DNA from 4 places in the Pseudoalteromonas sp. SW0106-04 genome. Region 3 is predicted to be linked to each of the others. Evidence: predicted binding sites of a transcription regulator. Region 3 holds the regulator's gene; each other region holds the start of a gene.
What was found. Region 3 encodes sigma-54, which starts transcription at its own class of promoters, with help from an activator protein. Its sites were predicted from a motif close to GTTGGCACGNNNNTNGNNT; they were not measured.
Positions count from the first base shown of each region.

Region 1: the regulator sigma-54 is predicted to act here: its motif matches at 3,698-3,716, upstream of W04_RS16565 (PA2169 family four-helix-bundle protein).
Region 2: the regulator sigma-54 is predicted to act here: its motif matches at 4,260-4,278, upstream of fliE (flagellar hook-basal body complex protein FliE).
Region 4: the regulator sigma-54 is predicted to act here: its motif matches at 5,110-5,128, upstream of W04_RS18675 (DUF1328 domain-containing protein).

Region 1 is NZ_BCAI01000017.1:61,241-69,072, forward strand. Features, by position in the region: gene thrS (threonine--tRNA ligase) at 1-1,715, opposite strand, end outside; gene W04_RS16550 (DUF3010 family protein) at 1,962-2,402, shown strand; gene W04_RS16555 (DNA topoisomerase IB) at 2,443-3,465, opposite strand; gene W04_RS16565 (PA2169 family four-helix-bundle protein) at 3,753-4,193, shown strand; gene W04_RS16570 (AMP-binding protein) at 4,380-6,095, shown strand; gene W04_RS16575 (ABC transporter ATP-binding protein) at 6,211-7,832, shown strand, end outside.
Region 2 is NZ_BCAI01000011.1:38,011-45,842, forward strand. Features, by position in the region: gene W04_RS13010 (sigma-54 dependent transcriptional regulator) at 1-811, shown strand, start outside; gene W04_RS13015 (DNA-3-methyladenine glycosylase I) at 872-1,447, opposite strand; gene W04_RS13020 (PAS domain-containing sensor histidine kinase) at 1,620-2,735, shown strand; gene W04_RS13025 (sigma-54 dependent transcriptional regulator) at 2,728-4,128, shown strand; gene fliE (flagellar hook-basal body complex protein FliE) at 4,317-4,649, shown strand; gene fliF (flagellar basal-body MS-ring/collar protein FliF) at 4,669-6,390, shown strand; gene fliG (flagellar motor switch protein FliG) at 6,383-7,420, shown strand; gene fliH (flagellar assembly protein FliH) at 7,424-7,832, shown strand, end outside.
Region 3 is NZ_BCAI01000002.1:305,521-313,352, reverse strand. Features, by position in the region: gene pmbA (metalloprotease PmbA) at 1-675, shown strand, start outside; gene W04_RS04115 (VOC family protein) at 809-1,225, shown strand; gene W04_RS04110 (BON domain-containing protein) at 1,450-2,013, shown strand; gene W04_RS18680 (YqaE/Pmp3 family membrane protein) at 2,095-2,253, shown strand; gene mgtE (magnesium transporter) at 2,250-3,608, opposite strand; gene W04_RS04100 (HPr family phosphocarrier protein) at 3,725-3,997, opposite strand; gene rapZ (RNase adapter RapZ) at 3,997-4,842, opposite strand; gene ptsN (PTS IIA-like nitrogen regulatory protein PtsN) at 4,909-5,355, opposite strand; gene hpf (ribosome hibernation promoting factor) at 5,357-5,644, opposite strand; gene W04_RS04080 (RNA polymerase factor sigma-54) at 5,670-7,166, opposite strand; gene lptB (LPS export ABC transporter ATP-binding protein) at 7,191-7,832, opposite strand, start outside.
Region 4 is NZ_BCAI01000002.1:110,288-118,119, reverse strand. Features, by position in the region: gene W04_RS03120 (CYTH and CHAD domain-containing protein) at 1-321, shown strand, start outside; gene W04_RS03115 (START domain-containing protein) at 296-943, shown strand; gene metK (methionine adenosyltransferase) at 1,018-2,169, opposite strand; gene tkt (transketolase) at 2,537-4,528, shown strand; gene W04_RS03100 (hypothetical protein) at 4,592-4,789, opposite strand; gene W04_RS18675 (DUF1328 domain-containing protein) at 4,899-5,072, opposite strand; gene W04_RS03095 (divergent polysaccharide deacetylase family protein) at 5,334-6,098, opposite strand; gene W04_RS03090 (S41 family peptidase) at 6,163-7,362, opposite strand; gene W04_RS03085 (murein hydrolase activator EnvC) at 7,396-7,832, opposite strand, start outside.

The DNA.
Region 1 (7,832 bases), on a different contig from region 3:
TCGGCTGCGGCGCGAATACCCAGTTTATTCAATTTTTGTACAACTTCGTGCACATAATCAGACTGTTTGTCAGTGATATTCATAATCACCACCTGCTTAGGAGCAAGCCAGGTTGGGAACAGCCCTGCGTATTCTTCGGTCAAAATACCGATAAAGCGTTCGATTGAACCCAGAATAGCACGGTGAATCATCACCGGAGTGCGACGCTCATTGTTTTCAGCCACATAAGTTGCGCCAAGACGTCCTGGTAACATAAAGTCTAGCTGTACTGTACCACACTGCCACGCTCGCTCTAAGCAATCATACAAAGTAAATTCAATTTTCGGACCATAGAAGGCACCTTCACCTGGTAGGTATTCGAATTCAATGTCTTTATCGCTCAATGCCTGCGCCAAGGCTTTCTCGGCTTTATCCCACAATTCATCTTCACCGATGCGCTTTTCCGGGCGTGTAGAAAGCTTTACAACAATCTTTTCAAACCCAAAGGTCGAATAAGTGTCATAAACCATATCGATACACGCCGTCACCTCTTGCAAGATTTGCTCTTCTGTACAGAAAACATGAGCATCGTCTTGAGTAAAGCCACGTACGCGCATCAAACCGTGTAACGCACCCGATGGCTCGTTACGGTGACAACAACCAAATTCAGCCATACGCAAAGGCAAGTCACGGTAAGATTTCAAACCTTGGTTGAAAATCTGCACGTGACCAGGACAGTTCATTGGTTTAATAGCATACTCACGTTTCTCTGACTCCGTGGTGAACATGGCATCGCCGTATTTGTCCCAGTGGCCTGATTTTTCCCACAGTCCACGGTCCATCATTAGCGGCCCTTTTACCTCTTCATAGTCATATTCGCGCAGTTTTTCGCGAACAAACTCTTCGAGCTCGCGGTAAATGCTCCAACCATCATTGTGCCAAAACACCATACCTGGCGCTTCTTCTTGCCAGTGCCATAAATCGAGGGCTTTACCGATTTTACGGTGATCGCGTTTTTCCGCTTCTTCTAAGCGCTGCAAGTAGCCTTTAAGTTGCTTTTTATCACCCCATGCGGTGCCATAAATACGCTGCAACATTTTATTGTCAGAGTCGCCACGCCAGTATGCACCGGCTACTTTCATCAATTTAAAGTGCTGACAAAAGCTCATATTAGGTACGTGAGGACCACGACACATATCCACGTACTCTTCGTGGTGGTATAAACCAGGGCGGTCATCTTTAGCGATATTCTCGTCTAAGATTTCAACTTTATAAGGTTCGCCACGTTGTTCAAACGTGTCGCGGGCCTGTTGCCAGCTCACGGTCTTCTTAACCACGTCGTATTTGGTTTTCGCAAGTTCTTTCATACGCTTTTCAAGCGCTTCTAAATCTTCTTGCGTCAGCGAGTGCTCCATATCGACATCATAATAAAAGCCGTTGTCGATAGTTGGACCAATGGCCATTTTTGCATCAGGATACAATTGCTTAATGGCGTGGCCGATAAGGTGCGCACAGGAGTGACGGATAATTTCTAGACCGTCTTCATCTTTTGCGGTGATGATCTCTAACCGTGCGTCTTCGCTGATTAAATCACAGGCGTCAACACGCTCACCGTTAACACGCCCAGCGATGGTCGCTTTGGCAAGGCCTGGGCCGATGTCTTGTGCTACGTCTAACGTGGATACAGGGTTTTCGAATGAACGCTGACTGCCGTCAGGAAGAGTAATTACTGGCATGTTTAATCCTTGTACAGTGGTGACACCTACGCCGCGCCACGTGTATTTATTTGTCTATTTAATAAGTCTAATCAACGCTTATACCAACAAGCATTGCGATGATACTGCCGCCCACAAAGCGTGAGCAAGGCGCTATTTTGGCGCGCTATAGAGGTAAATACAAGGCTCGTCTGCTAATTTTCTTAACAAATTTTGTATGCGCTTCTGATATACTAATGCCATTGATAAAAAAGGTGATATTTGACTATGCATACTTGCGGCGTAGAAATAAAAGGCAGTGAAGTTTTACTATGCCTTCTAAGTAAAGAAAATGATGTGTTTGACATCCGTGATGTGCGCCAAACACGTTTTGTTTTAAGCGATGCCAACGATACTGAAGAAATCCAAAAGTTTCATCGCGACTTTAAAAAGCTGATGGAAGATTACCAAGTGGATGCTATCGCCATCAAAGCGCGACCTCATAAAGGTAAGTTCGCTGGCGGCGCGGTTGGCTTTAAAATGGAAGCGGCACTGCAGCTGATAACTAACTTAGATGTGCACATTATTAGTGCCACAGAGATGAAAGAACAGCTTAAGCGCAATCCATTACCTATTGAGTTTGCTGATACGGGACTGAAGAAGTTTCAAGAGCAAGCCTTTATGACGGCGTATGTCGATATTATGCTGCGCACTTACGCTAAACAGTAATCCCCCCGACAGTAACAGGCCGCAGAAATGGCCTGTTACGTCATCGCCCGGTAATAATCTCTAACGCATGCCTCTCATCCATGTCCAACTCCTCGGCTAAAGAGCGCGGTGTCGCGTCAAAATGCGCAAACGGGTGTTCATTTTCATAGTGTTCGCTGAGGTGTTCTAACACCTTCGGGTGAATATAATACTGTTCGCAAATGTTCGCGGTATTGCCTAATTGCTTGGCAACGAGTTTAACCAGTTGAGACTTAAATTTGCGCCTTGGGTGCGCCTGTACCTGCTCTGCGGCTACGTGGGCAAAGCGTACCGCCATTCGCGTCCCCGCCCAGGTACGATAATCTTTGGCACTAAAGTGGCCGCCAAAAACACGGTGGATAAATTCGTTAATATCATCACTTTGCAGGTCATGCCATTGGCCTTGTTGATAATAACGTAGCAAGCTATACCCTTGTTGCTCTGCACTTGAAGCCACTAATTCAGCAAGCTCAGTATCGTCAATGCGCACCTCTCGGTGTTTTGCGTGTTTACCTTTAAAGCTAAATTGTACATGGTCGTCTTTAATATCCACATGCTTGCGTCGAAGCGTGGTTAACCCACACGTTTCATTGGCTTTGTAATAATTATTATTGCCTACACGAATCGCGGTAAGGTCTAAGATTGCGCACCCAAGCGCGCACACTTTGTCTTTCGTCCAATCAGGTTCTGCCAATAAGGATAAGCATTGCCCTCGCGCATTCGGAAGCTGAGCAGCGAATTCACCTAATTTGGCAAATTTTTTTTGCTGTTGCGCCAATTGCCAATGGGCGTGGTAAATGTATTGTCGCTTTCCTTTGCCATCAACGCCAACGGCCTGCACCTTATTGTACTGGCAAGCGCTAATACGTACATCACGCCACATAGGAGGCACAACCAGCTCTCGCATTCGTTTTAAGTAAGTACGACTGGTTATCTTTTCCTTATCAAGATGGAAGTATTCAAATCCTTTTCCCCGTCTACGACGCGTTGTCGTGAGGGTATTACACTCGTGATAGGTTGTGCTTGGGGCAACGTTACAATCCATTTTTCTTCCTTCTTTTTCCGATAATAGCTACTACGCAGCACATCTTCACCTGGCGCACTGTGAAAGGTAAAAATAATACGCTTTGTTGGCTGTACGACTATGACGTTTTTACCGCCTGCAATTGAAAAGCTTTCATAGTTGCCCATGAAAAAGGCGTTGGCTTACACATTTCAAGCGTTCGAAGACAAAGTTAAAGTACTGTTTAATAATGGATTTTTATCCATCCCCTCGATTTGGCACAAGCATTGCTCCTATTAAATCGAATTCAAAATTGAAGGAGCACAATTATGACAATGCAACGTTCAGAGAAAATCACAGACATTATCAAAGTACTAAAGGGTGGCATTGATTTTTACTCCGATGCCAAAGACAACATTGATAGTAATGATGTACGTACCGTGTTCCAAAACATGATCGATGAAAAGCACAAAGCGGTGACCGACTTGCAACCCTTTGCCATTGAAGAGCAAGGCGAAATTGAAACCGGCTCAGACACCTTGGTTGATGTACGTAAAACCTACACTAAGGTGATGAGCGCGATTAAGAGTAACGAAGAGCACACGTATATCAAACACCTTGAAGAGGTTGAAGATAAAGTGCTTGAAGAGTTCGACGATGCACTAGAAGAGTCGCAGCCACCTCAGTGCGCACAAGTTCTTTCTCAGCTTCGTGAACGCATGCAAATTTGCCACGATGAAATGAAGGCACTGCAAGAAGCAACAAGCTAAATTATTTCTCTCCCCAAGACGATGTAGCGGGCCCATGGCCCGCTTTTTTATGTCGACAAAAACTAAACCTTTAGTCTAATTCCAACAGAAATCACCTCAAAACAATGGAAAGTGTCGACACTCTGTGCTTGATTAGGTGTTGAAGAACCTAAAATGACAACATCTATCCGGGCAAGGAGGCAGTCAATGCCGCAACAACAAGACAATCACTCCCCTTCACTACCGTTAACGTTGAGCCAATACCAAGGCTCATTTTCAACGCCGCTTAGCGAGCGAACCATCGCCGAGCATCTTGATTATATTGTCGACAAACACCCAGACAATGAGGCGATTGTGGTGCGCCACCAAGGGATCCGTTGGACTTACCGCCAGTATTTACGGGAAATAGAGCGCCTCGCTGCGGGCTTACTCGCTCTTGGTGTGCAGCCAGGGGATCGGGTTGGCATTTGGTCTCCCAACAATATTGAATGGTCCTTGGTGCAATTCGCAAGCGCCAAAATTGGCGCCATTATGGTGTGCATTAATCCCGCCTATCGTCCTCATGAGTTGGCCTTTGCCATAAACAACGTGGGTGTAAAGTATTTGGTGATGGCCGAGCAATTTAAAGCATCAAACTACGTTGACATGATCTACCAGCTTGCACCGGAATTAAAAGACGGTAGCAAAACCACGCTGCAGGCGCTGCCCACTCTAGAGCAGGTTATTATTCTCTCCGAGCAAGCTTTTGCCGGCATGACATCATTTAAGTCGGTTCAACAACTGGGCGAGGATGCGCACTACCAGCAAATGCGGGTTATTGAAGCGCAACTTCGACCTGATGACGCCATTAATATTCAATTTACCTCCGGCACAACCGGAAACCCAAAAGGCGCCACCCTCTCGCACCGCAATATTTTAAACAACGGTTTGCTGGTTGCCCAAGCGATGCACTTTAATGATAAAGACAGACTGTGTATTCCAGTGCCCCTGTACCATTGCTTCGGCATGGTGCTGGGCAATCTAGTGTGTTTGGCCAGCGGTGCCTGTGCGATATTTCCAGCCCCCTCGTTCGATGCAATCAGCACCCTAAGCTGCGTTGAGCAAGAGCGCTGTACGGCGCTCCACGGCGTACCAACGATGTTTATTGCGCAACTAGAGCACCCCGACTTTCAGCAGTACGATCTCAGTACCTTGCGCACCGGAGTCATGGCTGGCAGCACCTGCCCGCAAGAATTGATGCGCAAAGTACACAGTGATTTTCATATGCGCGAAGTGGTGATTGGTTACGGGCAAACAGAGTGCAGCCCCATCAACCATATTACCCAAACCGACGCACCAATTGACAAACAAGTGCAAACCGTGGGCCGAGCAATGGCACACACAGAAATTAAAATTATTGATGAACGCGGTCAAATCGCTGCCATTGGTAGCCCGGGTGAAATTTGTGCTCGCGGCTACTGTGTGATGCAAGGCTATTGGGGCGATGAAGCGAAAACTAACGCCACTATCGACGCTGAGGGCTGGCTACACTCTGGCGATTTAGGAGTCATGGATGAGCAAGGTTACGTGACCATCGTTGGCCGAATTAAAGATATGATCATTCGCGGTGGCGAGAACATTTATCCGCGCGAAATAGAAGAAGTGCTGTATTTGCACGACGCTGTCAGTGATGCGGCGGTCTTTGGTATCCCCGATGATAAATTTGGCGAGCAAGTATGCTTGTGGCTCAAAGCGAAGGACAACCGCGATATCGATGAGCCGCAAATTCGGGCCTACCTAAAAGACCAGCTCGCCTACTTTAAAGTGCCAAAGTATATTCGTATCGTTGAAGAGTACCCGATGACGGTCACCGGGAAATTACAAAAGTTTAAAATGCGCGAAATGATGCTTGCAGAGCTCAAGGAGCAAGCACAAAGCGCGTAGCTAGGTGTCGGCATAGTCACCACAGTGGTGCAAAATTAGCACACTCGTTGCGCTAGGTTTTACGCCGCAAAATCGCTACACTGACGCCTTAAATCAGTTAGTTATGTGTGGTGCTATGCTTTCCTTTTTCGAGAAATTAACCGCCCCTTTTCCCGAGCGCACAACGACCGCGCCACCCAAGGGATTATGGGCTTTTTGCCGTTATTACACCCAAGGCATGGGCTGGCCGCTGGCGGTGATGTCCATCAGCGCCGCCTTATTAGCCATTGTTGAAGTTTCGCTATTTAGCTTTATGGGTCAGCTCGTTGACTGGCTTGGACAGACGACCCCAGAACAGCTGTTAAGCACCGAAACCGATACGCTTTGGTTTATGGGCCTGGTTACTATCGTGCTGTTGCCAATTTTAGTGTTTGTTCACTCAGCCGTTCTCCACCAAAGCTTGCTCGGTAATTACCCCATGGCCATTCGCTGGTTGGCGCACCGTTACCTACTGCGCCAAAGTGTGAGCTTTTATGCCGATGACTTTGCCGGGCGCATAGCCACTAAGGTGATGCAAACGTCGTTGGCGGTAAGGGAAACCGTCATCAAGCTACTGGATGTCGCGGTGTATATTGTGGTGTATTTTTCCGCCATGCTGTTCTTTGTTGGCCAGGCAGATTGGCGTTTAATGATGCCAATTTTAGGCTGGCTTGTAGGTTATATCGCTGTGCAGCGTTATTTTATTCCGCGCCTTAAAGCGGTCGCCGAGCAACAAGCCGAAGCCCGCTCGCAAATGACAGGCCGTATTGTTGACAGCTACACCAATATCGCCACTATCAAACTGTTCTCTCATTCATCGCGAGAGGAGCAATATGCCCGTGAATCGATGGAGCTGTTTTTAGATCCGGTATATCGGCAAATGCGTCTGGTCACTAAATTACAAGTGAGCGTGCAGCTGCTTAACTACGGCTTGGTGGCGGTGATTGCGGCATTGTCGATTTACCTTTGGTCTATTAGTTTAATCAGCGTCGGCGCCATTGCCATTGCCGTTAGTTTAGCACTGCGCCTTAACGGCATGGCGCAGTGGATCATGTGGGAAGTCAGCGCCCTATTTGAAAATATCGGCACCGTTGCCGATGGCATGAACACCTTAACGAAACCCATAACCATAACCGACGCTGAGGATGCCAACACGCTTAAGGTGACCCATGGGCGCATCGACTTTAATAACATCACCTTCAATTATGCCAAGCCAATCACCCCGTCACACCCACCGGTGCTCGATGGGCTATCTCTAAACATTGGTGCTGGCGAAAAAGTGGGGGTTGTTGGTCGCTCTGGCGCCGGTAAATCAACCTTAGTTAATCTCTTACTGCGCTTTTATGATGTCGAGCAAGGACACATTCGTATTGATGATGCGCCGATAAACCAGGTTACTCAGGAAAGCCTGCGCCAACATATTGCTATGGTGTCGCAAGATACCGCGCTGCTGCATCGTAGCGTGCGCGAAAATATCGGTTATGGCTTAGCCGATGCCACGGATGAGCAAATCATCGCCGCTGCGAAAAAAGCAGAGGCATGGGACTTTGTTAGTGAACTGGAAGACAGTCATGGCAACAAAGGACTGGATGCGCAAGTAGGTGAGCGCGGCGTCAAGCTATCAGGTGGCCAGCGCCAGCGTATCGCGATTGCCCGCGTACTGTTAAAAGACGCCCCTATTTTAGTGCTCGATGAAGCCACATCAGCTTTAGACTCTGA
Region 2 (7,832 bases), on a different contig from region 3:
AGCGCGTAAGGGGCGCTTCGAGTTGGCTCAAGGTGGTACCTTGTTCTTGGATGAAATCGGCGATATGCCATTGCAAATGCAGGTTAAGTTACTGCGTGTATTGCAAGAGCGCACTTACGAGCGAGTGGGTGGTACCAAAGCCATTCAAGCCGACGTTCGAGTCATCGCAGCGACACACCGAAACCTAGAGCAAATGATTGAAGCGGGAGATTTCCGTGAGGATCTATACTATCGCTTGAACGTTTTCCCCATCGAGAACCCGGCGTTGCGTGAACGTGGCGATGATATTGGTTTGCTGCTCAAAGAGCTGACTAAGCGAACAGCCCAGCAAAGTGGTCAAAGCGTTAAGTTTACCGATCGTGCCATTGAAAGTTTAAAAGGCCATACGTGGCCCGGAAATATTCGAGAGCTCGGTAACCTTGTCGAACGCATGGTGATTATGTTTCCGGATCAAGTGGTTGATGTACCAGACTTACCGAAGAAGTATCAGCATCTTGATGTTGAAGCATTTGTTCCAGAGTACCCCGAAGAGCTATTAGAGCGCCAAGCCCTGAATGATATTTTCGGTGAAGGCTTTGTTGATGACGATGAGCAACTACCTGCTGAACATGAATCTGTAGCGGACAATATTGGGGTGTTGCCTGATGATGGGGTCAACCTCAAAGAATACCTTGCCGAGTTAGAAGTAAGTCTTATCACGCAAGCGCTTGAGCGCTATGACTATGTTGTTGCCCGTGCTGCGGAGGTGCTGGGCGTGCGTCGCACCACCTTAGTTGAGAAAATGAAGAAATATAATCTCAACCGCGATTAGCTTTGCCGCAGTAACACAAGCGGTGCCAGCGCCCCTTAAGCGGTTAACTCAGGTTCCAAGCTAATACAAAGCAATCACTTGCTCTTTGCGAAAGCATTGGTTGTGGTGGTCGTTAACCATGCCACAAGCCTGCATATGAGCGTATACTGTAGTGGATCCTAAAAATTTAAAGCCACGCTTTTTCAAATCTTTGGCAAAAATATCGGATTGTTCACTGGTTGCTAGGTAATCTTCAGGACTCGCGATGCTATTGACGCGCGGTCTGTCATTCACAAATTGCCATTGATACGCGCTAAAGCTACCAAACTGATGTTGAATCTCAATAAAGCGTTGGGCGTTATTAATAGCGGCATTAATTTTTAACTTATTGCGCACAATACCGGCATCATTGAGCAAGCGCGTGATGTCTTCGCCATCAAAAGCGGCGACAGTGTGAATATCAAAGTCAGCAAAAGCACGGCGGTAGTTGTCTCGTTTTTTTAAAATGGTATACCAGCTCAAACCAGCTTGTGCCGATTCGAGAGTAATAAACTCGAATAAGCGTTGATCATCATAAACAGGCACACCCCATTCATCGTCATGGTAGGCAACGTAATCGGGCTTGCTCAAGTCCACCCAGGCGCAGCGAATACACATAAAAACTCCTTGTAGAAAGCGTTATCAACTAATGTATCAGGTAACTGTTTTTTTATACAGTGTCATTTTTTTGATAGCAAAAAAATAATGTAACTTAATGAATATTAAATAAAATAAAGTTGGTACGTTTTGTGCTTTTATGGATTAAACCTTGTGTTTAAGAGTGAAAATCATGGCATTAGCGAGTGTTATCAACCCACAAATCCTTCATCATGGGCAGTTTAGTCCGGCATTAGCGCAAGAAGCTTACGTTGGAGAGCTGAGCGACTTACGGCTACAAGCCAGCTGGCTGAGTCATTTAGTCGATACCATGCCTGCGGGTGTGGTGGTGCTTGATGGACAGGGAATGATAGCCAAAGCCAATCAAATTGCCAGTGATATGTTAGGCGAGCCACTCGAAGGCGAGAAGTGGTTCGCGGTGATCCAGCGCTCATTCCGCCCGCAACAGGATGATGGCCATGAAGTGTCGTTGCGCGATGGACGGCGTATAAAACTAGAAATTCGCGCGCTTACGCCCGAGCCCGGGCAGCTTATTTTAATGACCGATTTAACGGAAACGCGTCGTTTGCAATCAAGAGTGGCGCACATGCAACGTTTAAGCGCGCTTGGCAAAATGGTCGCTACTTTAGCCCACCAAGTGCGTACACCGCTCTCGGCAGCCATGTTATATGGGGCCAACCTGGGTTCGTCGCGACTGAATAATCAATCGCGTGCCCACTGTCACGACAAACTGATGTCGCGTTTGAAAGATTTAGAAAACCAAGTGAATGATATGCTGTTGTTTGCCAAAAGTGGTGAGCAGCAAGTCGTTGAGCCGATGTCATTAGGGCAGTTACTCAATGATGTAAATTCTGGCAGTGAAGCCATGCTCAGCGAGCATGAAGCGCATCTACAAGTCCAGCTTCCTGAGCCCGATATTGAAGTCATGGGCAATCGTACAGCGTTGGCCAGTGCTATCAATAACCTGGTGCACAATAGCTTACAGGTGATAGGCAGTGGTGCGCATATTAAGATGCAGGCACGTCGTCAACGCACGAACAGTGATTATGTCGATATCATCATTAGCGATAATGGCCCAGGGATCAACGAAGAGATTATTGACAAAATTTTTGAGCCTTTTTTTACCACTAAGCGTCAGGGCACAGGTTTAGGCCTAGCTGTGGTTGCCTCAGTGGTGAATGCCCATAAGGGGCAAATAAAAGTAGAGAACCTTCAAAACGGTGGCGCGCAATTTACGCTAACGCTTCCTGTTTTGCACAGCAATACCCAGGAGCAGAGCAATGAATAACTATGTACTTGTTGTCGAGGATGACAAGGGGTTACGCGAAGCCCTAATCGATACATTAACACTGTCAGATATTCGCTGCATCGCAGCAAAAAGTGGTGAAGAAGCAATCATGATGCTAAAAGATCATAATGTTGCTTTAGTGGTCAGTGATGTGCAGATGCCCGGTATTAACGGCATTGAATTACTAAAAAGTATCAAGCTTAACTACCCAGACATGCCGGTATTGATGATGACGGCCTATGCCACTATTGATGACGCGGTCGAAGCCATGCGTTTGGGCGCCATCGACTATATGGCAAAGCCATTCGCCCCCGAGGTCTTACTGAATTTAGTGAGTCGTTATTTACCTAATGAGACGGCTAGCCAAAGTGGCCCAGTGGTTGCCGATGCCAAAAGTTTGGCGCTACTTGATTTAGCCAATAAAGTGGCTGACAGTGACGCGAGTGTTATGGTGATGGGCCCAAGCGGGAGTGGTAAAGAGGTATTGGCGCGCTATATTCACGACCAATCGCCGCGCAAAGAGGCGCCATTTATCGCTATCAATTGCGCAGCCATTCCTGAAAACATGCTTGAATCGACTTTGTTCGGTTACGAGAAAGGCGCGTTCACTGGCGCTGTGAATGCCTGTCCAGGTAAATTTGAGCAAGCACAAAATGGCACCATTTTACTTGATGAAATTACTGAAATGGATTTAGGCCTACAAGCGAAATTGCTACGTGTATTGCAAGAGCGCGAGGTTGAGCGCTTAGGGAGTCGCAAAACCATCGAGCTCAACGTGCGGGTGTTGGCTACTTCAAACCGTGATCTCAAAGAAGCGGTCAGAGCCGGTATATTCCGGGAAGACTTATATTATCGCCTCAACGTGTTCCCGCTGACCTGGTTGCCGCTCAATCAGCGCCCCGGGGATATAATTCCACTGGCTGAACATTTATTAGAGCGTCATTGCCAAGCTAGCAAACAAGCGACTGCTTCGCTCAGTGCCGATGCCAAAGAGCGCTTAATGGCGCATACTTGGCCGGGAAATGTGCGTGAGCTTGATAATGTTATTCAGCGTGCGCTGATCTTAAAATCCGGTGACGAGGTGCACGCCAGCGCCATTTATATCGAAGAGTTCGTCTCTGATGATGAAGTTGAGCTCAATGCGCATCAAGACATGCCCGCTGCGCTCAATCAACACTACGATGAATTGCCAGTGGCATCACCCCAAGGTGTAGACCAAGCCCATAACTTTAAAGATGAGCTTAAAAACAAAGAGCACAAAATAATTCTCGATACCTTAGCGCGCTTCAACGGGAAACGTAAGGATGTTGCTGATGCCTTAGGGATCAGCCCACGTACCTTGCGCTACAAAATAGCGCAAATGCGCGAGCAGGGGATCCACCTTCCTGCATAGTCTCGTCATAGTGCTCTATTTCAGCCCGGGATATGCTCGGGCTTTCTTGTGGGCGTCAAAAATATAGCTTGTCTAATTCTTCAGTGTCAAAATTAAAAGCGCAATAACTCTTTGTTAAATAACAATATTTTATTGGCACGACTTGTGCATTGTTCAGGGTAAGTTTAATTAACTGAGTGATGCCCAAGATGAAAGTCCAAGCCAACTCATTATTTCAAGAAATGCAGTCGCTCGCGCAAGAAGCGCAAGCTCGCAACCCATTGAAAGAGGCACAAAACCAAGTGCCGCAAACATCGACCAGCCAATTTGGTGAGCTACTAAGTAGCGCAATCGATAATGTTCATAACCTACAGCAAGATGCTAAATCGAAAGTGGTTGCTGTGGAGATGGGTGATCGCCGCGTTTCTCTTGCCGAAGCAATGATCGCATCGCAAAAATCCTCTGTCGCATTTGAGGCCACTGTGCAGGTTCGTAACAAGCTAGTGGAAGCCTACAAAGACATTATGAACATGCCTGTATAACGGATAGCGGAGAACAGTTGTGGCACAAGCAAACCAATCAACAGATTTAGCCCTTGCCGATGGCGGTGTTGACATGAACACCGACTCCTCGGGTGAACAGCAAGAACAAAAGTCTGGCTATTTAAGCGCCCTCAATGGCGTGGATATGCTTCGACAGGTGACGCTGATCATCGCTTTGGCTATTTGCTTGGCCATCGCTATTTTTATCATAATTTGGGCGCGTCAGCCTGATATGCGCCCGTTAGGCAAAATGCCTACTGAGGAATTGATTCAGACCTTGGATTTCTTGGACGCGCAAAAAATCGATTATGAACTCGATGGCAACGTGATCATGGTTGCCGAAGATGCCTATCAAGATATAAAACTAAATATGGCCCGAGAGGGGCTTACTCAAGGCCCGCAATCGGGTACCGATATCTTGATGCAAGACATGGGGTTTGGCGTATCACAGCGTCTTGAACGTGAACGTCTCAAGCATTCTCGCGAGCAGCAGCTTGCGCGTACTATTGAAGAACTTAATAAAGTATCGCGCGCCAAAGTGTTACTGGCTATTCCTAAAGAAAACGTATTTGCTCGTATTGAGAAGAAGCCTTCAGCCACGGTTGTTGCTACGGTTAAACGCGGCCGAAACCTCAACAGTGAGGAAATAGACTCTATCGTCGATATTGTCGCCTCGGCCGTACAAGGACTGTCTCCTGAACGAGTCACGGTGACCGATCAAAATGGTCGTCTGCTTAACTCCGGTTCACAAAATTCGTTATCGGCGCGCTCACGTAAAGAGTATGAGATTGAGCGTCAACGAGAGCAGGAATATATAGAAAAAATTGACAGCATCATGATCCCGGTGGTCGGACTGGGTAACTATACTGCGCAGGTTGACTTGGTCATGGATTTCAGCGCAGTAGAAGAGACTCAAAAGCGTTACAACCCAGATTTGCCAGCGGTTCGCAGTGAAACCACATTAGAAGAGAATAACATTGGTGGTTTAGCGGTCGGTATTCCTGGCGCCTTAACAAATCAACCGCCAGTGAACTCTAACATTCCAGAGAATGCGTTGGACGAGCAAAGTGCGCAAACTCGCTCACCGTCGCGCAGCCACAAAGAAGCGACCCGTAATTATGAGCTTGATACCACTATTTCTCACAAACGTAAGCAGACTGGGGTGATCCGCCGTATCAGTGTTTCCGTGGCTGTGGATTACACACAAACGGCTGGTGCGGATGGGCAAACCACCAGTGCGCCGCGCAGTGCCGAGGAGCTCAACAATATTCGTCGCCTACTACAAGGAGGCGTGGGTTTCGACATGCAGCGTGGTGATGCCCTAGAAGTCGTAAGTGTCCCCTTTGTACGTGAAGATCTAGGTGCGGTTGCTGAACTGCCACTGTGGGAGCAAAATTGGTTTATGAAGATAGTGCGTTTAGCACTGGGCGCATTAGTGATAATTGTGTTGATCATCGCCGTTGTTCGCCCCATGCTTAAACGACTTATCTACCCAGATGATACACTGGAAGAATACAATGAAGATGCGTTGAGTTCGGGTGTGGATATCGGTGATAGCACATTAGAGATGCTAAACAAAGATTTCGACTCGGCAGCGGTGGGCTTCTCCTCCGACGGGACACTACAGCTGCCAGACTTACATGGTGATGAAGATCTCCTAAAAGCGGTTCGCGCCTTGGTTGCCAATGAGCCTGAACTATCCTCGCAAGTAGTTAAAGCATGGTTGAGTGAAGATGACTGAAGAACAACAGCAACTAACTAGCGGCTTCGATGTTGATAAACTCGAAGGCGTAGAGAAAGCAGCAATCCTGCTACTGAGCTTGTCTGAAGAGGATGCCGCGCAAATTCTTAAACACCTTGAGCCTAAACAAGTGCAAAAGGTGGGGATGACCATGGCCGCGCTTGATGACCTTAGTCAGGATAAGATCAGCGCTGTGCACAACCTGTTCATTGAGCAAATTCAGCAGTTCAGCACCATTGGCTTCCAATCAGAAGACTTTATTAAGAAAGCTCTGACGGCCGCATTAGGTGAAGATAAAGCGGCAAGCCTGATTGACCAAATTGTGATGGGCTCAGGTGCGAAAGGTCTTGATTCATTGAAATGGATGGACTCCAAACAGGTGGCGAACATTATTCGCAACGAGCACCCGCAGATCCAAACCATCGTTTTATCTTATCTGGAGCCAGAGCAAAGTGCAGAAATTCTGGCCCAGTTCCCAGAAAAAGTACGGCTGGATTTAACCATGCGGATTGCCAACCTCGAAGAGGTGCAGCCAGCAGCGTTGCAAGAGCTCAACGAGATTATGGAGAAGCAGTTTGCAGGTCAAGCTGGGGCACAAGCTGCGAAGATGGGCGGCCTGAAAGCGGCGGCCGATATCATGAACTACCTCGATACCAATGTCGAAGGCCAGTTAATGGACTCTATTCGCGAGCACGACGAAGAAATGTCGCAGCAAATTCAAGATCTCATGTTCGTTTTCGAGAACCTTATGGATGTCGATGACCGAGGCATTCAGGCCATCCTACGCGAAGTACAGCAAGATGTGCTGATGAAGGCAATCAAAGGCGCTGATGACGGACTGAAAGAGAAAATCTTTACCAATATGTCCAAACGGGCAGCCGATATGCTGCGTGACGACCTTGAAGCCATGGGCCCTGTGCGTATCAGCGAAGTGGAAGCGGCGCAAAAAGAGATTCTCTCCACGGCGCGACGCTTATCCGACTCCGGTGAAATTATGCTCGGTAGTGGTGGTGGCGAGGAGTTCCTCTAAGCCATGAGTGAGTCAAAATTACGTCGTGGGCAACGATTAGACGCCAGTGAGGCAGCCGATGAGCTGCTGCAGAACTGGCCTATTCCAGATGTCAGTGCCGACCCAAAGAAATACCAAGGGCGTTCAACCGCCTTTGGGACACCGCTCGAACAGCTTTACAAAAAGCATGTCGAGGAAGATGAGCACCGCGATGGCGAAGAGATCCAGACTCCTGAGGAGACCGACTTTCCTAAACTAACCCTTGAAGAGTTAGAGCAAATTCGCCAAGACGCCTACGAAGAAGGCCTCAAACAGGGGCATGAACAAGGCTACGTTGATGGATTTGATAAAGGTGCCAGTGAAGGCAAAGAAGCGGGGTTCCAAGAAGGGCTAAAGCAAGGCAAAGAGCAAGGGCTCGAAGATGCGAAGCCCA
Region 3 (7,832 bases):
GCGCAAGAAACGCTTGCTCGGCTTAATAGCCAAAAACTAGGAACCATGAAGGTGCCGGTGATCTTTCGTGCCGATGTGGCCAATTCCCTGTTTGGGCATTTAGTGTCGGCCATTGGCGGCGGTGCACTTTATCGTAAGTCGAGCTTCTTGCTCGATAGCCTTAATACCCAAGTTTTCAGTGATATTGTTAATATCAGTGAGCGTCCGCATCTAGCCAAAGGTTTTGCTTCTTCACCCTTTGATGCAGAGGGCGTTAAAACGCAAGATCGTGAGATTATTCACGGTGGCGAACTGCAGACCTATTTATTAGCCAGTTATGCCGCTCGCAAAATGGGTATGACCGCCACAGGCCACGCCGGCGGTATTCATAACTGGTTGGTACAGCAAACCCATGATGATTTGCACGCTTTGCTTAAACAAATGGGTAAAGGGCTGCTAGTGACCGAGTTGATGGGGCAAGGCGTCAATACTGTCACCGGCGATTACTCGCGCGGGGCGGCCGGATTTTGGGTTGAAAATGGTGAGATCCAATACCCAGTCAGTGAGATTACCATTGCTGGCAACCTTAGCTCGATGTTTAAAGGCGTTGCTGGCATTGGCGGTGATGTCGACCCTCGCGGCGGGGTGTTAACCGGTTCGGTGTTAATTGAACAAATGCAAGTTGCGGGGCAGTAGCTCAAGTAACACGATAAAGCCTAGAGCCCCTCTCTAGGCTTTTTTAAATAAATTCTAAAAAGTGCTTTACCTCAACTTAAGTTGAGGAAATACCTTAGTCCCTGAAATAATAAATCATCTTCGGGAGAACGTTATGTATTTAGAGCATGTAAACCTAGTCGTGAATGACATCAACCAAGCCCTCAACTTTTATCGTGCCGCTTTTCCACATTGGCGGGTGCGAAGTCAAGGCGAGGGGTTATGGTCGGGGAAGCCGCGTACTTGGGTGCATTTTGGCGATGATTACCACTACCTTGCTTTTAGTGACAATGGCATTGGTGACAACCGTGATCTCAGCGGCCATCAAGTTGGTTTAGCACACTTTGCTTATGTCACAGAAGATCTTGATGGCGTCATTCAACGACTCCAAGACGCGGGCTTCGAAGTTGATAAAGTGGGCCCTGAAAATCCTTATCGTCGCAACGTGTATTTTAAAGACCCAGCAGGTTTTGAAGTGGAGTTTGTTGAATACGGATCTGATATTCCAGCACAGAGAAATAACGACCTATAGGCTTAAATGCTGCTAAAAGTTGCAAAATAAACACTAAATGAACGTAAATGTCTTGGTTGTTCGCTTTTCTGAAATTTTTTCACTGAGGTGTGTAACTTAGGTAAGGTTGTACCTAAATGCTTGCTGAACAAACGCCTTATATTATTGATTTTAATTATAAAATAAAGTTGGCAAGGGATTCGCAACACTTAAAGCGTCACAAGCAATAGTAAGGAGACGACATTATGAAAACGTTCACTAAGACAATCGTAGCTGCAGCTGTACTTGGTTCTACTGCCTTCACTGCCCAAGCAAATGATTGGCAGAACGAGAGTAAAGATGCATGGATTGATGGTAAAGCTGAAACTGTGCTGCTACTGAATGGCAACCTGAACAACTTTGACATCAACACTGATGTGAAAAATGGCAAGGTTATGCTCACAGGTAAAGTAGACAGCGAGGTCGATAAAGAGTTGGCCGAAGAGCTGGTAGTTAGCCTAGATGGTGTAAACGATGTAGAAAACCAGCTAACGGTTATGAACAACGAAGAAGGTATGAGCCACAATGATGATGCAGGGGATACTGGCAGCGATTTAACCGACGCTAAGATCTCGACGGTAATCACTACTCGTCTACTGTTTGATTCAGAAGTTGCAGGCACTGACATTGATGTTGATACCGACCAAGGTGTCGTTACGCTTAAAGGCAACGTAGATAGCGAAGCCGAGCGTGACCTTGCGATTAAAATCGCTGAAAACACAGAAGATGTTCGTGAAGTAAACGATGAACTGCGAGTAATGGCTGAATAATTAGTTGTAAGTTCTCGGTAGAAGGCCCAGCGTTGCTGGGCTTTCCTTTATCTACAAGCAGGCTTAATTAGCGGAGCAATCATGGACATTATTAGAATCATTTTCTCAATTCTTATTCCCCCACTAGGTGTATTTTTGCAGGTGGGTTTAGGGATGCACTTTTGGCTTAATATTTTACTAACCCTACTAGGCTACTTCCCTGGCCTTATTCACGCTATCTACATTATTGGACGGCGTTAAATAAGGAACCAAGTCGCGGTTCCAAGGAATGCGAAGATACCTACGATGTCGGTAACTGTGGTCAGCACTACATTACCGGCGAGCGCCGGGTCGATATTCATTCTCTTCAGAATTAGGGGAATAACCGCACCAGCAATACCCGCAGCGAGGAGATTCATAAACATCGCAAAGGCGATCACTAAACCGATTGTTAAGTCCCATTTCCAAAGCGCGATGGCGCTACCGATAAGCAAAGCCCACAGCACCCCATTCAAGGCCCCGATGGCCAGCTCTTTGGTCAGTATAAATTTCTGGTTGGTGGCGTTAATATGGCCAAGTGCGAGGCCTCGAATAACCAAGGTCAGCGTTTGCGAGCCGGCCACGCCCCCCATTGACGGCACAATACCATTGAGCACGGCTAAAAATGGCAAGATACCCAAGGTGGTTTCGAAAAAGCTCGCCACAAATGCGGCCAGCATCGCGGTCAATAAATTTACTCCAAGCCAAACGGAGCGCCGCTGAGTACTTTTAAATACAGGTGCAAAGGTATCTTCTTCATCATCTAGACCGGCTAAGCTCAGTAAACTGTGTTCAGCGTCTTCTCGGATAACATCGACGATATCATCAATGGTAATACGTCCAAGTAAGTGCGCTTGATCGTCGACTACAGGGGCCGAAATCCAGTTGTGACGCTCGAACAGTTGCGCCACTTCAGACTCATCCATGGTGATTGGAATAGATTCACACTCTTCATCCATGATATCGCGCACAATGGCATCTGGCATGGTGGTTAGCAAAGAGCTCAACGGCATTGAGCCTAAAAAGCAGTTATTTTTATCGACTACGTAGAGCTCATCGGTGCCTTCAGGTAACTCGCCTTTGAGACGTAAGTAGCGCAGCACCACATCAACAGAGACATCGGGACGGATAGTCACTGTATCGGTATTCATCAGCGCCCCAGCTGAGCGCTCCTGGTAAGACAGAGCCGTAGTTGCACGGTCTCTATCTTGGATATCCATCGCCTCAATAACGTCTTTATAAACGGGCTCTGGTAAGCTTCGTAATACTTCCCCTAAGTCATCATCGTCCATGTCCTCTGTCGCTGCGGCGATATGCTCAGGCTCCATGCGTGAGATAATGCTCAGGCGTACATCTTCAGAGAGCTCTTCAAGTACATCACCTTGGACATCAGGGTCGACGAGCGCCCATAGTTTAGAACGTGTCTTATGGGGCGATGATTCTAATAATAATGCGGTATCACAGGGCGCAGTTTTGGCGAGAAGCCTGCGTACATGAACAAACTGGCCGCTATTAAGAGCTTCGGTGACTTCTTGAAGTTGTTGCAGCGGGTAATCTTGTTCATAGGCTTCTGGCATAGGCATCCCTTAAATACAAAAAATGGGGTGGGAAATAGCGTGCAAGCAAGCGCTTACAAGCCGTTGATTAGTTTAACCTAACTAAATCAATGATAGCAAAAGTAAATGCCTAAGGGTTATTCTTGTTCGTGGAACTTTTCTGCAATGAGCGCCCCGATAGCTGCCAACGCGGCGTCGGCATCAGGGCCTTCACACTGCACGCGCACTTCCTTACCTTTGCCGCTCTCAAGGAGCAGTAAAGCCAAGACACTGTCGGCCTGTGCGCTCTTATCACCTTGATATAACATTATTTCGGCATCAAAATTCATCGCCAGTTGCGCCAATTGTGAGGCTGCACGAGCATGTAGGCCTAACTTGTTTTGAATAATAAAAGTACCTTCAACCATCACTATTTTTCCTGCTCTCGATGGCGAATTTTCACGTTCGGATAAGTATCTAAAAAGCGCTCTCCCAAAGTTTGGGCAAGGTACACTGAGCGGTGTTGACCCCCAGTGCAGCCAATAGCAATGGTTAAATAACTACGGTTATTACGCTCTAGGTGGGGTAACCAAGTTTGAACAAAAGTTTGGATCTGCCAAGTGAACTTTTGCACGATTGAGTGACTGGCTAGATAATCTTGAACGGGTTGGTCTAACCCTGTGAGCGCCTTTAGTTCAGGTTCCCAATGGGGATTGGGGAGAAACCGCACATCAAACACATAATCAGCATTTTTTGGAATGCCATGTTTAAACCCAAAAGACTCAAAAGTGATCAGTAATTGCTTGTCTTTTTTACCCAGCACTTTTTCACGGATCATCTCCGCCAACTGGTGAACACTGAGCTCAGTTGTATCAATAATAAAGTCGGCGTGGGAGATGAGTACATCAAGAAGCTGCTTCTCTTCACGAATAGCGACATCCAACGTCATATTTTGCATGGATAAGGGGTGTAGTCGACGAGTTTCAGAGAAACGCTTAATCAACGTTTGTTCGTCACTATCAAGGTAAAACAGCGAAGGCTTAGCAAACTCAGGCAGGTAAGCGAGAATGTCGTTAAATTCATGCTGTTCTTTGGGCAAATTGCGCACGTCGATACTGACGGCAATTTTGTCATAATTTGCTGAAACACTGCGCACCAAGGAGGGGAGTAAAATAACTGGGATGTTATCTACGCAATAGTACCCAAGGTCTTCGAGCACCCGTAACGCGACTGATTTTCCAGAACCCGAGCGACCACTGACAATGATAAGTTCCATCCGACAACTCCTTGTTTTACCCCAAGACGCACATTTAAACCACACCATGAATCAATACGGCGCGCATTAGTCGGCGATCAATTGATAAAGCTCTTGATCGCTGCTGGCCGAGCGCAGTTGTTTACACAGTTGTTTGTCTTTTAGTTTATCAGCAATTGTCGCTAAGGTCTTCAGGTGTTGTTCAGTCTCATTGGCCGGCACTAAAAGTGCGACAAAGATATCCACTGGACGGTTATCAATGGCATCAAAGTTAATGGCTTCGCGATTGGTTACAACAATGGCAATCGTACTGTCGATACCATCGAGACGGCCATGTGGAATAGCAACGCCTTTGCCGATGCCAGTACTGCCCAGCTTTTCGCGGGTTAGCAAAGCATCAAGTACCGATTGCTCGCTGAGGTGAGGACTGTGCTGATGAGCCACCTGAGAGAGGTACTCCAGCATTCTTTTTTTGCTATTAAAAAGGACCGCAGCTTTGCTGCAGTCCTTGGTAAAGAGTGAATCTAGGTTCATGTTAGTGACGAGATAATTTCTCTTTATGTTTAATCACTTGACGGTCGAGCTTATCAATTAAGCCGTCGATCGCCGCATACATATCCTGGTGCTCTGCGGTTGCGAACAGTTCACCACCGTTAACGTGAAGAGTAGCTTCTGCTTTTTGTGTTAGTTTTTCAATATCAAGAATGACATGCACATTATTTATATGGTCAAAGTGACGCTCTAATTTTGCAAATTTGCTATTCACATAGTTGCGAAGAGAGTCAGTGATTTCTACGTGACGACCGGTAAGATTTAATTGCATAAGCATTTTCCTTCTTGTCTAACGTCTATATCAAACTTTTACGCTGATTTGACGGTGGAATGGCTAGCGATTCACGATATTTAGCAATCGTGCGCCGAGCCACTTTAATTCCTTGCTCGGCTAGTACGTCGGCAATCTTGCTATCACTCAACGGTTTAGCAGGATTCTCCGCAGCTACTAGCTTTTTGATCAATGCTCGAATCGCTGTGGACGAGCATTCACCTCCGTTTTCGGTTGTAACATGGCTGGAGAAAAAGTACTTCAGCTCAAAAATACCCCGTGGTGTATGCATATACTTTTGGGTGGTCACACGGGAAATCGTTGACTCATGCATTTCCACCATTTCGGCAACGTCATTAAGCACCATTGGCTTCATTGCCTCTTCACCATGTTCAAAGAATGCCTGTTGTTGTTGAACAATGCAATTAGTTACTTTAAGTAGCGTATCATTGCGTTGTTCCAAGCTCTTTATAAACCATTTCGCTTCTTGTAAATGCGAGCGAATAAATTGACTATCACTTTGCGACTTACAGCTTCGCGACATTGATGCATAGTGATCGTTAACGCGGATCTTAGGCATACTATCTGGGTTTAATTCAACCACCCAGCGGCCTTTAACTTTCTTCACTGATACATCTGGAATCACATACTCTGACTGCTCTCGCACAATCGTGGCTGCAGGAGTCGGATTTAAACTGTGTATCAGTGTCATCACCTCTTTTAACTGCGCTTCTTTAAGCTTAGTCTTTTTCATCAAGGTGCGATAGTCACGACTACCAAGCAAATCAATATAGTTACAAACTACCTCTTTGGTCTCTTCAAGCCAAGGGGTTTGTGGGTCAAATTGCTTGAGCTGGATCAACAAGCACTCTTGTAAAGAACGCGCACCAATTCCTACTGGATCAAAGAGTTGGATACGCTTAAGAACGGCTTCAATTTCATCAAGCTCGATACCATCGTCTTGTTCATCATGATTCAAGCTTTCCAGCAGATCTTCACAACTGACTGTTAAAATGCCGTTGTCATTGATGGCTTCAATGATGGCTGTGGCGATGGCCTCGTCGGTGGCACTAAAAGGTGTTAATTGCAGCTGCCACATTAAATAATCGTGTAACGACTCGGTGGTTTCGCCTTGGTAGATAGACTCATCTTCTGGCATAGGCCCAGAGGAGGCAACGGGAGCCGCACTAATATACTCATCCCAAGACACATCCATGGGCAAGTCTTCACTGATGGACTCGTTGTTCATGGCATCAGCACTTTCAACTTCATCCTTACTGGCGCTGGCCGTCTCGGCGGTATCGTTATTTTGGTTGTCGGACGTCGACTCTTTTTGCTCTTGGTTGTCGTTATTGTCGGCGTAATTGTCTTCTTCAACTTCAAGTAATGGGTTGGCGTCCAACGCCTCTTGAATTTCTTGTTGGAGATCCAAAGTACTGAGCTGCAACAGGCGAATCGCTTGCTGCAATTGTGGGGTCATTGTTAATTGCTGGCCTAGGCGCAGCTGTAATGATTGCCTCATGTATCTCTAACAATCCTTTAATCGTTATAATCTAAACTGCTCACCCAAATAGACGTCGCGAACCGTTTGATCGGCAAGAACTTGCTCTGGAGTGCCAGAAGCAATGAGCTCGCCATGGGAAACAATGTATGCGGTTTCACATACGTCTAGGGTCTCTCGCACGTTGTGGTCGGTGATTAATACACCAATGCCACGATTGCGCAGATGCTCTATGATTTTCTTTATATCTAACACTGAAATAGGGTCGACACCAGCAAAAGGTTCATCCAACAAGATAAACTTGGGGTTTGCCGCCAATGCTCGCGCTATTTCTACCCGGCGACGTTCGCCACCAGATAACGCCATTCCTTGTGAGTCTCGAATGTGCTGTATATTAAACTCATCAAGTAGGCCCTCAAGCTCGCTTTCACGCTCTGCTTTGCTTAAGCCCTTGCGGGTTTCCAGGATGGCCATCAAATTTTGAAAAACTGTCAGCTTTCGAAAAATAGATGATTCTTGCGGTAAATAACCAATACCTAAGCGCGCACGAGAGTGCATCGGCATCAAGGTGATATCCTCATCATCAATACTGATGGTGCCTTTATCACTGGGTACCAAGCCAACTATCATGTAAAAAGTAGTTGTCTTACCGGCTCCATTAGGGCCGAGCAAGCCGACGATACTACC
Region 4 (7,832 bases), 200 kb from region 3:
GAGCCTCAACAGCCGCTAGCCAGCGAGCAGTACTTACAGCTTAAGCAGCGCTTGGAACGCAATCTTTTAAGTGGCTGTTGTTTGGGCGCATTGTTTGATGAGTCTTTGCGCATGAGCTTTCGGGCGCCATGGCTAGATATTGTGCACGGCACTTTTGAATTATTCACCCTCGATTACCTTGGTCAGCTGTGCCAAGGTAATGAGAGCGAGCAATTCATCAAAATTCAGGCTTGGTTGACGCAAAAAACCGATAGTCTGTTGAGTGCCATGGAGCAAAGCCGAGAAGCGACTCGTGATGTTCAACCTTATTGGCGCGATTAGCCTACTTAGCCTCAGCTTTGCAGCTGGGGCTGAAATCCAACCTTGGCGGAATTATAAAAACCTCCCTGATTTGAAAGTGGTCTATACCGTCAGTAAAGATGGTATCTACCATATTTATGCTGAGCTTTTCGTTGCCGACGCCCGCACAGCTCAGTTACTGACGCTACTGTATAACACCCAACAAGCATCGCAGTGGTTGCATGCAGTACAAGAAGTTCGTCTTTTGCACTCTCAAGGCAATCGCAACCGCGTATACACGGTGATTAATTCGCCTTGGCCCGTTGCTGATAGGGAGCTTTATACACAAAGTTGCTATCAGCGTGTCAATGACTATACCACTGAGTTACGGGTGCATGCCTATAACCCAAATATCGCTCGTAAAAGTGATAGGATACGCATCACAACCTTGACTGCTAACTGGCGAATGACGCAGCAAGACGACGGCTTACTTATCCGCTATCAGGTTTTTGCCGACCCAGGTGGTAAGCTTCCACGCTGGCTCAGTAATAAAGTATCGTTGAAAAGTGTATCTAAAACTATGATGAGCTTGAAAAGTCAGTTAGCAGCAGTACACGCTCTGCAAGTCGTGCCAATCAGTGCCGGCGATTGCGGCGAGGATTAACTGCCGAGAGTGGGGTTATAGCTATAAAAAAAGCGCCATATAGGCGCTTTTCAATTAACTTATAGGTAATTCACTTATAATCCAGCGTCGGCTTTAAGTGCCTGTGCTTTATCGGTCGCTTCCCATGGGAATTCATTGCGACCAAAGTGGCCGTAAGCCGCTGTAGGCTGATAAATCGGACGTTCTAAATCAAGCATTTGAATTAAACCATAAGGACGTAAGTCGAAATGCTTGCGGATCAGTTCGATTAAACGCGTTTCGTCTAATTTGCCGGTGCCAAAGGTTTCAACACTGATGGAGGTTGGCTCGGCAACGCCAATGGCATAAGACACTTGGATTTCGCATTTATCGGCCAGGCCGGCCGCGACTATATTTTTAGCAACGTAACGTGCTGCGTAAGCGGCAGAGCGGTCCACTTTCGATGGATCTTTACCTGAGAATGCGCCACCACCGTGACGTGCCATACCGCCATAAGTATCAACGATGATTTTACGACCAGTTAAGCCGCAATCCCCCATCGGGCCACCGATCACGAAGCGTCCAGTGGGGTTAATGAAGAACTTAGTCGCATCGGTAATAAGCTCTGCCGGTAGCGTTGGTTTGATAATGGTCTCCATGACCGCTTCAACCAAGTCATCTTGCGCAATAGAATCGCAGTGTTGCGTTGACAGCACGACGGCATCGATACCAACGGCCTTGCCATTCTCATAAGCAAAGGTTACCTGTGACTTGGCGTCTGGACGTAACCAGGGTAATTCACCATTTTTGCGCACTTCGGCTTGGCGTTGTACCAAGCGGTGTGAATAGGTAATGGGCGCTGGCATGAGCACGTCGGTTTCATTACAGGCATAACCAAACATCAAGCCTTGGTCACCTGCACCTTGCTCTTCTGGACGAGCGCGGTCAACACCTTGATTAATATCAGGAGACTGCTTACCAATGGTGTTTAGAATTGCACATGAGTCGGCATCGAAGCCCATATCGGAATGGGTGTAGCCGATTTCACGCACGGTTTTGCGCGTTAACTCTTCAATATCGACCCAAGCACTGGTTGTGACTTCACCACCGACCATCACCATACCGGTCTTCACATAGGTTTCGCAGGCTACACGGGCATGGGGATCTTGCGCCAAAATAGCATCGAGTACCGCATCAGAAATTTGGTCAGCGATTTTATCCGGGTGTCCTTCAGACACAGACTCAGAAGTAAATAAATGTTTTGCCATAAGTTTCTGCTCACAAGTATCGCGCTTCCCAAGATCATACCAGCCACTGGGTTGAGCGCAGCATAAATTAAGGCGCGTATTCTAGCTAAATCACAGGTGATTTCCTAGCTTTTTACGCCTAGACGTCTAAATAAAATTGATTGTATAGCGGTCTTTTGACCTTTATTGCTTGGTGTTTTTGTACTCTTTTAGTTATCAGTATTTTTATTCGTTATGAGTAATTCTAAAGTTACTCGTTCGATGCCCAATTTTTAATTGCAGGGGGCAGATGAATAAGTAAGAATGGGCTTTCGTCTTATTCTTTACCCGCGCCAGCATGAGCGCGAGTGAAGCCCCAGCGCAAATACATTTAAAGGTAGGAGAATTCATGCCATCACGCAAAGAACTTGCAAACGCCATTCGCGTGCTTTCCATGGACGCGGTTCAACAAGCTAAATCAGGTCATCCGGGTGCCCCGATGGGCATGGCCGATATCGCCGAAGTACTGTGGCGCGATTATCTTAAGCATAACCCGAGCAACCCTAACTGGGCTGACCGTGACCGATTTATTCTCTCAAATGGCCACGGTTCAATGCTGATTTATTCGCTTTTACACTTAAGCGGCTATGATCTTCCTATTGAGGAAATTAAAAACTTCCGTCAGCTTCATTCAAAAACTCCGGGCCACCCTGAATACGGTTATGCTCCGGGTATTGAGACTACTACGGGCCCGCTTGGACAGGGGATCACCAATGCGGTAGGAATGGCAATCGCGGAGAAAGCCCTTGCTGCTCAATTTAATCGCGCTGACCATGAAATTGTTGATCACTATACTTACGCTTTTATGGGCGACGGCTGCTTGATGGAAGGGATTTCTCACGAGGCGTGTTCGCTTGCAGGAACTCTAGGCCTTGGTAAGTTGATTGCGTTTTGGGACGACAACGGTATTTCTATTGATGGTGAGGTTGAAGGCTGGTTTAGTGACGACACTCCCGCGCGTTTTGAGTCTTACGGCTGGCACGTGGTCCGTAATGTGGATGGTCACGATAGCGAGGCTATTCGCGCTGCTATTGATGAAGGCCGCGCCCAAGGTGACAAGCCAACGCTTATCTGTTGTAAAACAGTGATTGGTTACGGCTCTCCGAATAAATCAGGAAGCCATGATTGCCACGGTGCACCGTTGGGCGATGATGAAATTAAAGCTGCTCGCGAGTTCTTAGGTTGGCCTCATGACGCCTTTGCGATTCCTGATGATATCTATCAACAGTGGGACGCCAAAGAGAAGGGCACGCAAGCAGAGCAAAGTTGGCAGGATAAGTTTGCGGCATACAAAGCGGCATACCCTGAGCTTGCTGCGGAGTTTGAACGTCGCCAAAATGGTGAATTGCCTGCTGATTGGGCCGAGAAGTCACAAGCCTATATTGAGCAGTTACAAGCAAACCCTGATAGCCCTGCAACACGTAAGGCATCGCAAAATGCCTTAAATACCTTTGGCCCCATGCTACCTGAGTTTATGGGCGGCTCAGCCGATTTGGCAGGGTCGAACTTAACGATTTGGAGTGGTTCAAAAGGCCTTAGTAAAGACGACGCGTCAGGTAACTATATTTTCTATGGGGTGCGTGAATTTGGCATGTCCGCCATTATGAATGGTATTGCCTTGCACAAAGGTTTCATTCCTTACGGTGCAACCTTTTTAATGTTTATGGAGTATGCGCGTAATGCGGTGCGCATGGCCGCTCTTATGAAGACGCCTAGCATTTTCGTTTACACCCACGATTCCATCGGCCTGGGTGAAGATGGACCGACTCACCAACCGGTTGAGCAAATGGCGAGCCTACGTTATACACCGAATCTAGTGAATTGGCGTCCATGTGACCAAGTTGAATCAGCCATTGCGTGGCAGCAAGCGATAGAGCGCAAAGATGGGCCAACGTCGCTGGTCTTTACGCGTCAAGGTCTTGCTCAGCAAGCACGCGATGCGCAGCAGCTTGCTGATGTGAAAAAAGGTGGGTATGTATTAACCTGTGATGGCGAGCCAGAAGTTATCCTGATTGCCACAGGCTCGGAAGTACAACTTGCTATGGATGCAGCTTCTGAGCTTCGCGCTCAAGGTCGTCAGGTACGCGTGGTGTCTATGCCATCAACGGACTTGTTCGATCAACAAGACGCACAGTACAAAGAAAGTGTCCTACCCAGCAGTGTGACTCGCCGTGTCGCCGTAGAGGCAGGCATTGCCGACTTCTGGTACAAGTATGTTGGTTTGAATGGTAAAGTTATCGGCATGACTAGCTTTGGTGAATCAGCGCCAGCGGGCGAATTGTTTAAGCACTTTGGCTTCACCGTAGACAATGTGGTTGCGGCGGCCAACAGTCAGTTTTAAATAATTAGAGACGTAAAAAAACCCGCGAACTTCGCGGGTTTTTTGTTTGAAGATAAGCCTGTATTAGCAGTTTGTTTCTTCTGCACCGGCGTTTTCTTTAACATTCTCACACGCGTCTTCGACCGCGTTTTGAGTGTCTGTGATCGCCTCATCAATCTTTTCACCTGCCTCTTCGGCACCGCCACTGTCTTCACAGCCCATAGCGAATACTGCGGCAAATAATGTAGCGATAAATGCTTTTGTTGCTGAATGATTAAACATAGAACTCTCCTTAGATATTAACTCTTTAAATCTGGATTCAAAAAACGTGTTTTGGTTGCGGTCGCGGGTTTTATCCCGCCTGTGACCGCTTGTGCTGTAAAACTAATAACTACCTTGGCGCTTTACCACGAATGGCGCCAGCAACAAGGGAGATAACCAGCAGTACCAAGAATACAAAGAAAATAATTTTAGCGATGCCAGCGGCTGCACCAGCAATGCCACCGAAACCTAAAAGTGCTGCGACCAAAGCGATAACTAAAAATGCAATTGACCAACCTAACATAATGTACCCTCCATAGATTTGCGTTTCGGAATATACGTTGCTAAGTCCATGCCAACTTTTAAAGTGTTGATTTTAATGGGTTTGTTGTTTTTTGTGCTCTAGAGGAAAAGAAAAGCTTTCACTGTTTGTGTAAAAGATACAGATTAATTTTATGTTCATAGAACAAGCACTTGGGCAGGTGTTGAATACTGAGGAGGTGGTTTATCGGCACCAGAGTCCAGTCATCAGCAGCCATGCCACTTATGATTGTTTTAGAGGCCTCTACTCTTCCTCGGTTACACTTTTTTTATCGGCCTGCGCAAGCCGAATTGTGCGCTGCTGCACTAGCTGAGATAAAGGCACAAGTTGGAAACCTTCGCCCTCGAGCTCTTGCAATGCCTGTTGCAAAAAGGCAAACGTTTCGGGGTAGGGGTGAGCAATTGCAACTGCGTAGTCATACTTATCGGCGAGAGTCTTTAGCTGCTCAAAACGATAACGTAGTTGCTGCTCGGTGGTGATATTATCGAGAAAAACATGGCGAGCAATATTGCTGACACCGTATAGCCCGGCAATTGTTTGCGCTTTTGAATTGGGAGTTGTTTTACTGTCGAGAAAAAACAAATCCTGCTCTTTTAGCACTTCCATAGTCCAGCTCATCGGCGCATTTTGCTGGGTTAGCAGCGAGCCCATGTGATTATTGACGCCGCGCGCATTGGGTAGGCTGGCTAATGCCTTGCGTAGCTCGTGTTGGAAAGCTTCTTTTGACATATCCATTGTCAGCCCCCCAGGCCCTAACGCTTTACCGTTTATAGCTTGCATGGGGGCATGCAAAAGCACCTCTTTATCTAAGGCCCCTGCCTGTTGAGCAAAGTGAGTGGCGTAAGGAGTAAAAGGGAGCACCGAGTAAGTTACAGCGCCAGGCAAGTGCAAGGCAGCCATGTCATTACGATGATAGCCTATGTCATCAATGACAATAGCGATTTGCTTCGCATGTACTGGTGATAAGAGCACCAGCACACACAACGTAGTCCATATTAAAAAGCGCACAATGTGTTTTTATCTTTGTTGATGATTAGTGTGCAGGCCCGTGCTAAAAGCCGAGCCTGCGTTTTTATTGTTCTAATAGTTGCTGAGCTTTTAGTAATTGTTTATCAAGCAGTGCGGTTAAGTTTTTATGCGCACTTTGCCCCTCAGCTAAGCTGATTATAACTTCTTTATTTGATTGCGAAAGGGCAGGTTGCAATATCGGCACATCAGGAACGATGCCAGTCCCCTCAATGGACACGCCAGAGGGGGTATAGTACTTCGCTGTGGTCAGCTTCAAAGCACTGCGGCCATCGCCTAAGGGGATCAATGACTGCACCGACCCTTTACCATAGGAGCGAGTCCCTACCACGGTTGCCCGGTCATTATCCTTGAGCGCGCCGGCAACAATTTCTGCAGCGGAAGCTGAGCCCTCATTGATCAGCACGACCATGGGGGCGCCTTGAATTATGTCCCCAGCTTTTGCTTCAAAGCGTTGATTAGCCTCCACAAAGCGACCTCGAGTGGAGACAATAACACCTTGAGACAAAAATAAATCGGCAATGGCAATGGCACTGTCGAGGGTACCGCCTGGGTTGTCACGCAGGTCAATAAGCAAACCGTTGAGTATGGCGCCGTTGGCGTTTTGCATCATGGTGATGTGACGCGCGACATCATGAAAACTATGATTGTTGAAGCTATTAATACGTAAGTAGCCCATGCCATTGGCCTTGAGCTCACTGGCGACGCTTTCAATGTGGATAGGCTGACGGGTAAGCTGAAAGTCGAGGCGTTGTGAATGGCCTGCGCGAGCAACGGCTAAATGCACTTGACCATCTTCACGACTGCTGATCAGAGCAGAGACTTCTTCTAAAGTAGTATTATTCACCTTAGTGCCATTGATAGACACGATAACGTCACCACGTTGTAAGCCAGCGGCCCGGGCGGGTGAGTTGGGTAGGGCGGAGATCACCACTACATGTTTGTCACGCTGTTCTACTTCGATTCCCAGGCCCTTGTATTGGCCATTGGTGACATCGAATAATCGTTTTAACTCTTGCTCATCAAGGAACTCGCTATATGGATCAAGCTCTTGTAATAAACTGCTGAGTACATGTTGGTCTAACTTGTCGCGGTCCACTTCCTCAACGTAGTAGTTGTTGATGTGAAAAAGCACTTCATCGAGTTGGCTGTCCTTTGCCAATGAAGCAGGCGCTAGTACCACTAAGGCTAAAAAACTGAGCCCTAGTAACAAGCGCTTGTATAGGTAAGTTGTGAATACAAACATCGGCTGCCCCCTTGAGGTGCAGCCTCTATTCAATTAGGAGGACTTGCACCATGTCGTTGGGTTAACGGCACGTCCTTTGTGGCGTATTTCAAAGTATAGACCAGGATCAATTTGACCGCCGCTCTGGCCTACTAAAGCGATTGTTTCGCCTTTATAAACTGGATCGCCCACTTCTTTAAGTAATGCTTGAGCGTGGCCGTATAGGCTCATATAACCCTTGCCGTGATCGACCACCATGACCCAACCAAAACCTCTTAGCCAGTCAGCAAAGACCACTTGGCCATCCTCTATACTGGTTATACTGCTCCCTTCACTGGCTGCGATCACCACCCCTTTCCAATTGAACCCTTGGCGTTTACGGGTGCCAAAGCGGTGGGTAAGCTTACCCCGTGTCGGCCAAGTTAATTTTCCTTTGCTGCTACCCAGACCTAACATAGCTACTTGGCGGTCTTTACTGCGCTCTAGCTCCG